DNA from 3 places in the Geodermatophilus sp. FMUSA9-8 genome. Region 2 is predicted to be linked to each of the others. Evidence: riboswitches for the same ligand, from Rfam matches in the RefSeq annotation. Region 2 holds a riboswitch; each other region holds the start of a gene.
The links. A riboswitch is a leader RNA that binds a small molecule or an ion and turns the genes downstream of it on or off. The one in region 2 is predicted to bind cyclic di-AMP.

Region 1 (3,261 bases), on a different contig from region 2:
CCGCCCCGCCACCCCGCTGGCGCCCGGCTCGCGGCCGGCGGGCCTGGGCATGCAGGTCGACGCCGGCCTGGTCGCCGTCCGGGTGCTCGACCTGCGCGGCCGGGTGCTCGCGGAGCGGCTGCGCGAGGAGGACCTGCGCGACAGCGACCCGGCCGCCGCGCTGTCGCTGCTGGGCGGGCTGGCCGCCGACGTGCTGGGCGCGCTGCCCGCAGGCACCCGCGTCGTCGGGGCGGGGCTGGCGCTGCCCGGCCTGGTCGACGCCGGCCGCGGGCTGCTGCTGCGCGCGCCGAACCTGCGCTGGTCGCGGGTGTGCCCGGCCGAGCTGCTGGCCGGCGCCCTCCCCGCGGACCTGGTGCCGGCGCTGGGCAACGAGGCCGACCTGGCCGCGCGCAGCGTCGCCGAGGACGCGCCGGGGCGCCCCGGGCCGCACCGCGACTTCGTCTACCTGTCTGGCCAGATCGGCATCGGCGGCGCCGCGGTGCTGGGTGGGCGGGTGATGACCGGCAGCTCGGGCTGGGCCGGCGAGATCGGGCACGTCTGCGTCGACCCCGCCGGACCGGCGTGCCCGTGCGGGTCCACCGGCTGCCTGGAGCGCTACGCCGGCCGGCTGGCGCTGCTCGCCGCGGCCGGGGTGCCCGCCGACGCCGGCCCCGGCGAGCTGCGCACCCGCGCGGAGGCCGGCGACCCGGCCGCGCGGGCGGCGGTCGACGGCGCCGCGTGGGCGCTGGGCGTGGCCCTGGCCGGGGTGGTGAACGTCCTCGACATCCCGACCGTCGTGCTCGGCGGGCACCTCGCCGAGCTCACCGGCCTGCTGCGCCCGCGCCTGGAGGAGCACCTGGCCCGCCGGGTGCTGTCGGCCCGCTGGCGGCGGCCGGTGGTCGACGCCGGCGGTGCGGTGCCGGCCGCGGGGGCCACGGGCGCGGCGCTCCGGGCCCTCGACGCGGTGCTCGAGGACCCGGTGCGCTGGCTGCCGGCCTGAGCGGACCGGCTCCGGGTCTCAGCCCTGGTAGTTGACGTGCACGTGGTCGTAGTGGTTGGCGGTCACGCCGCCGCGGTCCTCCATGCGCGACCACGAGCCGCCCGGCGAGGACAGCATCCGCTGCTCCCAGATGAGGTAGTCGACGCCGAGCTCGGACCAGTGGTCGATGTGGTACTGCACGATCGCGTCGCCGAGGGCGGCGTCGGACAGGACCATGTAGTCCAGCGCCAGGCCCGACGGGTGCCCGCCCGGGTCGGCCGCGCTGGGCCGGGTGCCGCCGAGGGTGATCGAGGCGGCGCCGGGCACGTTGCTCACCACGGCGTCGGCCGCGGCCTGCACCACCGAGCGCACCGGGCCGGAGGTGTTGCTGATCCGGGCCACCCGGGAGGCCGTCGTCCCGGTGGCGGACGACGACGCCGACGACGAGGCGGACGACGAGGACCCGGACGACGACGCGGCGGCGGACTCCTGCTCTGCCTCCGCGGCGGCGGCCGCCTCGGCAGCCGCGGCCTCCGCGGCGGCGGCGGCCTCGGCGGCGACGCGGGCGGCCTCGGCCTCGGCGGCGAGCCGGGCGGCCTCGGCGGCCTGGGCGTCGCGGACGGCCTGGTCGGCGCCGGCCTGCGCCTGCTGGGCGGCGGTCTCGGCGGCCTCGCGGCTGCCGCGGCTCGCGGCGACCTGGCCGAGCTCCGCGATGTCCTGCGGCTGCACCGCCTGCGGCTCGGTGGCGGCGGGACCGGTCGCGGCCGACAGCCCCAGCGCCTGGGCGACGCTCAACGACTCCGACGTGCCGGCCTGCGCCTCGGCGGCCGGGTCGGGCGTGAGCAGCAGGTTGGCGGCCAGCGCGCCGGCCGCGGCGACGCCGAGCAGCAGCCCGGGGCGGCGGACGGCGGAGCGGCGGGCGGCCGGTCGGGCGGGGCGGGCGGCGCGGCGGGCGGTCCGGGCGGCGCCGCGGGGCGCGGCGGGGACGGCGATCTCCGCGGTGGGGGCGGCCGGCTCCGGCGTGCGGATCTCGGCGGTGGGGGCGTCCATGCGGGGCTGTGCTCCAGGGGTGCGGCCTCGCGGCCCGGTGGCGGGCACGGCGGGGCGGATGTGCGGGCGGCTCCGGCGGTCCGCGGGACGCGGTCGGCCGGCGACCGGCGTCCGGGCGGGGCCGGGCGGTCGCGGGACCGGCGTCGGGGACGGCCGGGGCGGTCAGATCCGGGGGCGCACCCCGGTGCGGCGGAGCCGGCGCGGGGGTGGTGCGGTCGTGCTGAGGGCGCGCGCCATCCGGCGGCTCTCCGTTCTCCCGATGGCCGCCTACCGGGTCAGCTGACGGGTTCGGGCGGGAAGCAGCCCTACCTGCGGGCGGACGGTGTCCGGCCCCGCGGGATTCACCCCAGTGGTGCGGTGGGTCCCCGGCTCGCCCCGGAGGGCGACTCGGCGGCGTCCGCCCGGACTCCCCGGACGGGGACGTGACGACCGGTCGGACGGCGCCACGGTAGACGTCGTTATCGCCCCGTGACAATCTCGCGCCGGTCCGGCGTGACGAGCGTCGCGCGCGCCGTCGGCGTGTCGCCGGTTCCCCGTGCGACTGCGCCGTGGGCCCGCGCCGTGCCGGGTCAGCCCAGCAGGCGGCGCAGGAGGTCGGCCTGGGTGCGCACCGACCAGACGGCCAGCCGGGCGGGCAGCGTGACGGCGGACCGGGCCACCCGGACGCCAAAGGCGAGCAGGTCGGCGTACTCGGCCGGGCGGGGCGCCGTCGCCCGGGGGGTCGTCGCGCGCGGGGACGCGGGGGCCGGCTCGGGCTCGTCGTCGCCGGGGTCCGCGTCGTCCTCCGGGGCGCCCGCGGCCCCGGCGTCCTCCCCGGTCGCGAGGAGGGCCTCGGCCGGGGCCTCGACCTGGGCCTCGGGCACCAGCAGGTCGAAGGCGGTGCGCCGGCGGGGGTCGCGCAGCGAGGCGAAGGACGGGATCTCCGGCGAGGCGGGCCCGCCGTCGTCCTCGGAGGGCAGCGGCAGCTGCGCCGGCGGCTCGGGCACGACCCGGCGGATGGCCGTCACCAGTCCCGGCCCGAGGCCCGGGACGGCGGCCAGTTCCCGGCGGGACAGGCCGGCGAGCGCGACGACGTCGGTGATGCCGGCGCGGGTCAGCGCGGTGACCGCGCGGGTGGGCAGGTCCAGCGTCGCGATCGTCCCCGCCGGCGCGCCCGGCGACCTGGTCGGCATGGCGGAGGACCCTAGTCGGCGCCGGTCAGCCGCCCGCACCGGCGTCCGGGCCGGGCGCACCCGCCGACGCCGGACCGGACG
Region 2 (3,261 bases):
GCGTGGTGCAGGTCGTCGCTCCACTGGGCGTCGATGCCGGTGCCGCCCGCGACGCGCGGGGTGACCAGGCGCGGGTCGTTGAGGTCGCTCTCGGCGATGAGCGTGAGCGGCCGGCGCACCGCGACCGACAGCGCCGCGACCTCGCGCGCCATCTCCTCCAGCACGTGGGTGGCCCGCTCGTCGACCAGCGCGTGCACGGCGTCGAGCCGCAACCCGTCGACGTGCATGTCCCGCAGCCACATCAGCGCGTTGTCCAGGATGTAGCGGCGCACCTCGTCGGAGTCCGGCCCCGACAGGTTCACCGACTCGCCCCAGGTGTTCGCGCCGCCCTCGCTGAAGATCGGCATGAACAGCGGCAGGTAGTTCCCGGACGGCCCGAGGTGGTTGTAGACGACGTCCTGGATGACGCCGAGGCCGCGCTGGTGGCAGGCGTCGACGAACCGCTGGTAGGCCGCCGGGCCGCCGTAGCTCTCCTGCACGGCGTACCAGAGCACGCCGTCGTACCCCCAGTTGTGGGTGCCGTCGAAGGTGTTCACCGGCAGCAGTTCGACGAAGTCGACGCCGAGGTCGACGAGGTGGCCGAGCCGGTCGATGGCCGAGTCGAGCGTGCCCTCCGGGGTGAACGTGCCGACGTGCATCTCGTAGACGACGCCGCCGGCCAGCGGGCGCCCGGTCCACGCGCCGTCGCCCCAGGCGTGCGCGGACGGGTCGAACCGGCGGGAGAGGCCGTGCACGCCGGCGGGCTGCCGCCGCGCGCGCGGGTCGGGACGCGGCGTGTCGTCGTCGCCGAGCAGGAAGCCGTAGTCGGCGTCGGGGCCGGCCTCGACCTCCGCGCGCCACCAGCCGTGCTCGTCGCGGCGCATGTCGTGCACGGCACCGTCGACCTGCACGCGCACCCGCTCGGGCACGGGCGCCCAGACGGCGAACTCGACGGGTGCGGACATGCGGGGACCTCCAGAGGCGGTGCGGGATGACCGGGTGGACATGCCCGCCCGTGCTGCGGTCAACCGCCGGGCGGCCGGGGAGCGGGAGCCCCCCGGCCGCCGTGCGGCTCAGGGGAGCTGCAGCACCTGGCCGACCGAGATGCGGTTCGGGTCCGGCACCGCGTCGCGGTTGGCCGCCCACAGCGCGCGCCAGCCGCCGTCGACGCCCTCGGCCCGGGCGATCTTCGCCAGGGTGTCGCCGCGGACCACGGTGTACGCCTCGCCCGGGGCCTCGGAGGCGGCGGCCGGGGCGGCAGCGGGGGCCGGTGCCGCGGCGGGGGACCCCGCCTCGGGCGCCGACGGGTCCAGGGCCTTGCCGCAGGTGGGCCAGGCGCCGGGGCCCTGCACGTCGAGCGTGCGCTCGGCGACGGCGATCTGCTGCTCCTTGGTGGCCAGGTCCGCGCGCGGCGCGTAGGACAGGCCGCCGAAGGCCTCCCAGGTGCTCTGGCTGAACTGCAGCCCGCCGAAGTAGCCGTTGCCGGTGTTGATCGACCAGTTGCCGCTGGACTCGCACGCGGCGACGGCGTCCCAGTCGTTGGGGGCGGCGGCCGAGGCCGGGCCGGCGGCGACGCCGAGTGCGACCGCGGCCGCGCCGGTGGTCACGAGGGCACGGCGGAGCAGGGACGTGGACGTGCGCATGGGGGTACTCCGATCCGCCGCCTGCGAGGTGAGCTGTCGGGTTCGGAGCGATCGGTGCCCCGGCCGCACGGACGTGCGGCTTCACCCCCAGGCGCTGGTCCGGTCCCCCCGTGACCACGGCGCAGACGCCGAGATGGGTCCCCCACCCCCGTCCTGGCTGTGCAGAGGTGCGGAGGCCGGTGGACGGGGTTCGGCGGGCCGGCTCCGGCGCCCTCCCGGTGTGGGAGAGCGCCGGGCCACGGTAACGGTCAGGTCACGCGACGCCTCACGCGCCCCAGCCGCAGCCGCCCGTCAGTCGCGGACGAGCAGCGCCACCGGCAGCCGGGCGAGCAGCTCGCCCACCGGCGTCCCGCCCGCGTCGGAGACCACCCGGGTGCCGGTCAGGACGTCCCGCCAGGCGCCGGTGGGCAGCGCCAGCGCGGTGTCGCCCCAGCCCGACGCCGCCAGCGCCACGGGGAGCCGCGTCGCCACGGGAACCGCGCCACCCTGCTCTGCGGACCCGCGGTCGAAGGCGACGACGTGGCCGGCCGCGCTGCCGGTCGCCCGCACCGGCGTGTAGCCGGTGAACAGCTCCGGGCGGTCCCGGCGCAGGCGCAGCGCCCGCGAGGTGACGAGCAGCTTCGCCGCGCTGGTGTCGTCGACCTCCGGCACCTCCCCGCCGTCGAGCCGGGCCAGCAGCGCGCGCCGCGCGTCGTAGTCGACCGGCCGGCGGTTGTCCGGGTCGACCAGCGAGTGGTCCCACAGCTCGGTGCCCTGGTAGACGTCGGGGACGCCGGGCATCGTCAGCTGCAGCAGCTTCTGCGCCAGCCCGTTCGACCGCCCGGCCGGCGCGATCCGCGCGACGAACGCCTCGATCTCGCCGTGGGTCGTCGCGTCGTCGAAGGCGGCGTCGACCATCGCGTGCAGCGCGGCCTCGAACTCCTCGTCGACGTCGGTCCACGTCGTCGACAGCCCGGCCTCCCGGGCCGCCTTCTCCGCGTAGGCGTGCGCCCGCTCGCGGGAGAGCGGCCAGGCGCCCACCAGGTTCTGCCACACCAGGTGCGCCAGCGGCCGGTCGGGCAGCGGGTGGCGCGACAGCCAGCCGCGCACCAGGTCGGCCCACTCGGGGGTGACCTCGGCGAGGACGGCCAGGCGGGCCCGGGTGTCCTCGCTGCGCTTGGTGTCGTGCGTGGTGAGGGTGGTCATCGACTCGGGCTTGCGCGCGAGCCGCCGGGCCTGCGCCTCGTGCCACTCGTCGGCGGTGGCGCCGAAGCGGGCCGGGTCGCCGCCGACCTCGTTGAGCACCACGAACCGCGCCCACCGGTAGTAGGCGCTGTCCTCGACGCCCTTGGCCATCACCGGGCCGCTGGTCTGCTCGAAGCGGGTGGCCGCCTCGGTGCCGGCCTGCGCCAGCACCGGGTGCAGCGCGTCGACCGCCGCCACCAGGTCGGGCCGGCGGTCGCGCACGGCGGCCACCGCGGCGTCGAGGTGCTCGCGCCCGTCGGGCAGGTAGCTGCGGTAGACCGAGAAGGTGGCCAGCAGCTCGGCCAGGGCCTCCGTCTGCGTCGCGGCGTCGACGCCGGGCAGCTCGCCGATCACCCGCACCAGCCGGGCGACCTCGGAGCCGAGGATCCCGTCGGTCACCTCGCGCTTGCAGTCG
Region 3 (3,261 bases), on a different contig from region 2:
GACGCGGTCATGGCGCAGGCGCTCGAGAGGCGACGTCGGAGGGAAGAGGCACGCTCGCTGCTCGCGCGCGACCCCGCTCTGGCACGCGAGTTGGGGATCGGGCGTCCGGACCTCCACCGGGGATACGACGACGGCGGACTCATCGACGTGAACACCGCTCCTTCCGACGTCATCGCGGCCGGACTAGAGGTCGATGCAGCTACGGCGGATGCGATCGTTGCCGCGCGATCTCTGCGGGGTGGCTTCTACTCGGTGGACGAAGTGGTCGTCTACACCTCGCTGCCTCCGCACGTACAGGAACGTCTGCGTGAGAAGGGCATCGCTTGAGCGCTTCGTGTCCACGCCCCTGTTGCTCCTCGGACTCAAGCAATCGTGTCGCGCGAGGGACCTTCGTCGTGGCACTGCCTGATGCGCATAGTCAGAGGTAGCCGCCCGGTGAGGACGCCGAGGCGCCCGGACCCGCGCTGCGCTGCTCCCGCATCACGTACAGCTCGGCCAGCGTGATCGGCCGCTCCGGAGCGGCGGCCGCGTCGTCGCCCAGCCACCGGCGGGCCTCGGCCGGCGCGAGCGGCAGGAACTCGACCTGGCTCAGGCAGCGCCCCGGCCGGGTGATCGCGGGGCGCACTCGGCCGACGTCCTCGTTGGTCGTCAGCGGCACGACCACCGGCAGCCCGTGCCCGAGGATGCCATCGCACAGGTTCAGCAGCCGCCCGACTGAGGCGCCGGCGCGCTCCCGGGCCTCGGCGCGGAGGTAGTCGTCGCAGTCCTCGGCCACGACCAGCCGCCACTTGCCCTCGTCGGTGTGGTCATCGGGGTGTTCGTCCGCGCCGGCGACATCGAGTAGGTACTGCCGCTCGGCGAACAGCCGCTCGGGGCCATCACATAGTGCGTGCGGCACCACGGCGCCCACTCGCGGCTCAGCGTCCGAACCGCCGTCGTCTTGCCCGTCCCCGGAGCCCCGTGCCACAGCACGAGGCGCCCGGTCAGGCCGGACATCCCCATGAGGTCGGCGAGCCCGCCGGCGGTGGCGGCCGCGTAGTGGGGTGAGGTCTCCGCCCAAGTGGGCGCGGCGATGCGCCGCGACGACGGCTCACCGATCCCGTCCCGGAAGGAGCAGAAGCGCACGCGCACCGACCCCGGGGGCGGCTCGGTGACGGCCTGGGCGGCGGCGACCAGCCTGTCCCGCAGCTTATCGGTGGCCGCAGCGTCCGTATCGACCACCGACACCTTCGTCATGCTGTGCGCGACCTCGACGCTTGCGAGCAGGCCCAGCCAGGCCGCGACCACCACCTACGCGGCGCCGTTCTGCTGGTCGAGCCGGACCTCGGCGTCCTCAGGCAGCAGCTCGAGCGGCATCTCGACGGCGCCGGACACCTCGCCTGTGCGCAGGACCGGAAGCCCGTCCTCCTACTGAGCGCGGACGAGCATTGCCGTCGACAGCTCGTGCAGGTGGCTGAACCAGAACGAGCCGGCGAAGGGCTGAGCGGGCGGCACGGCGACACGACAGGCGCGGGGACCGACGACGGCGCCCCGGTCGGCGGTGACCGAGGCGCCGTCCGTCCGTCAGGCGACCCGGCGGGCGCCCTGGTAACCGGTCATCGAGTCGAGGTTGACGACCGCGACCGGCTTGCCGGCGGTGGAGGCGTGCACCATCTGGCCGTTGCCGATGTACATGCCCACGTGCGAGACCGGGCTGTAGAAGAACACCAGGTCACCGGGCTTGAGGTCGGACTTCGCCACCGGGGTGCCGAACGTCGACTGGGCCCGCGAGGTGCGGGGGATCTCCACGCCGGCCGCGCGGTAGGCGAAGCTGGTCAGGCCGGAGCAGTCGAACCGGTCGGGACCGGTCGCGCCGTACTGGTACATGTCGCCGCGCTGCGCGAGCGCGGTGTCGACGGCCGCCTGGGCGACGCCGTTCGGAGCGGCCACCGGGGCCGCCGCCACGACCCCGCCACCACCGCCGCCGCCTGCGGCAGCCGAGGCCGGGAGGGGCGAGAGCGCGATGCCGGCTCCGGCGATGGCCGCGACGGCGATGCCGCGGAACGAGCGACGGGCGAGGGGCGTGCGTGCAGTCGTCATGGACGACGGTTCTCCTGTTCTCCACGGTCGCCTACCGGGTTAGCTGACGGGTTCGGGCGGGGGAGTCGCCCGGCGCGAGAGGTCGCGCTTCACCCCTGGGACTCGATGGGTCCCCGGTCCGGAGGGCGGCTGGCTGCCGGCGTCCGGTTCGGCGTGGTCCGGCGGGTGTCACACGGGTTCGTGACGGGGACCCGGCCAGGACCAGCGGGAACGGTAGGGAGGGCCGCGGACCGTCACAACCGCCCGAGGGACGCGCCACGCCCGGTCCGGAACCGCGGACTTGACGGCGGCCGCCCATCCGACACGCCACCGTCACCACGACAGATGCCTCTCCGGAGCCCGCGGCGCGCGACCGCGGACGCGCGGGGACACGCCGTGCCCCACGAGAAAGGACGGCGCGGTGCGTCCGCACGCGGTGTCAGGAGCCGCCCACGGACGGGCGGTCTCCGAGCGTGGGGACGTGGCGGTTGCCGGACGCGTTGACGGGGCACGGAACGGGGGATCGAGAGAGAGGAGCACCCCATGGGAATGATGAGGAACCTCATCGCCTCCGGCGTGGCCGCGAAGGTCGTGCAGGAGCTCAAGAAGCCGCAGAACCAGGCGAAGATCAAGCAGTTCGTCCGCGACTTCCAGGCCAAGCAGAAGAAGGGCGGCACCGGCGGCCGCGCCTACTGACCGCTGATCCGCCCGCGGCCCCCGTCCCACCCCGGGACGGGGGCCGCGGTGCGTCCGGGGCCGGTGCGACGGTCCGTTGCGGTTCCGAGACGGCTCGGTCCCCGGCGTCCCGGACGGCGACCCGACCCCGTGTGACGCTCGCCGGCGTCTCTCCGCGACGCCGGCGCCGACCTCCCCGGGAGGCGCTGCCGGCGCGCGTCCGCACGACCACCACGGGGTGTCCCATGAACCAGTCCTCCGCCCGCCGCCGACTCGGCGCGCTTCCCGTCCTGCTCGCCACGGGCCTCCTCCTCGCCGGCTGCGGGGACGACGGCGAGACCGGCCTCCCCGCGCCCACCTCCACCCCGTCGGCTCCGGCGACGTCGTCCGCGGCGGCCCCGACCACGCCTGCCCCGACGACGCCCGCCCCCGAGCCCGCGGTGGCCCCTGCCCCCACGCCGGAGGTGACGCCGGCTCCCGTGGTCGTGGACTTCCTCATGCCCGCCGTGGTCGGCATGACGCTGCAGG

Region 1: another riboswitch for cyclic di-AMP. It lies ahead of WA616_RS02415 (hypothetical protein); the one in region 2 lies ahead of WA616_RS22155 (transglycosylase family protein).
Region 3: another riboswitch for cyclic di-AMP. It lies ahead of WA616_RS15350 (C40 family peptidase); the one in region 2 lies ahead of WA616_RS22155 (transglycosylase family protein).

What each region holds. Positions count from the first base shown of each region.
Region 1 is NZ_JBAGKE010000001.1:494,255-497,515, forward strand. Features, by position in the region: gene WA616_RS02410 (ROK family transcriptional regulator) at 1-979, shown strand, start outside; gene WA616_RS02415 (hypothetical protein) at 998-2,008, opposite strand; cyclic di-AMP (ydaO/yuaA leader) riboswitch at 2,260-2,401, opposite strand; gene WA616_RS02420 (DNA-directed RNA polymerase subunit alpha C-terminal domain-containing protein) at 2,578-3,180, opposite strand; gene WA616_RS02425 (serine/threonine-protein kinase) at 3,206-3,261, opposite strand, start outside.
Region 2 is NZ_JBAGKE010000012.1:156,097-159,357, forward strand. Features, by position in the region: gene treZ (malto-oligosyltrehalose trehalohydrolase) at 1-944, opposite strand, end outside; gene WA616_RS22155 (transglycosylase family protein) at 1,053-1,622, opposite strand; cyclic di-AMP (ydaO/yuaA leader) riboswitch at 1,628-1,754, opposite strand; gene treY (malto-oligosyltrehalose synthase) at 1,914-3,261, opposite strand, start outside.
Region 3 is NZ_JBAGKE010000007.1:55,449-58,709, reverse strand. Features, by position in the region: gene WA616_RS15365 (hypothetical protein) at 1-327, shown strand, start outside; gene WA616_RS15360 (hypothetical protein) at 419-910, opposite strand; gene WA616_RS15355 (hypothetical protein) at 1,073-1,414, shown strand; gene WA616_RS15350 (C40 family peptidase) at 1,564-2,079, opposite strand; cyclic di-AMP (ydaO/yuaA leader) riboswitch at 2,092-2,243, opposite strand; gene WA616_RS15345 (hypothetical protein) at 2,602-2,754, shown strand; gene WA616_RS15340 (hypothetical protein) at 2,979-3,261, shown strand, end outside.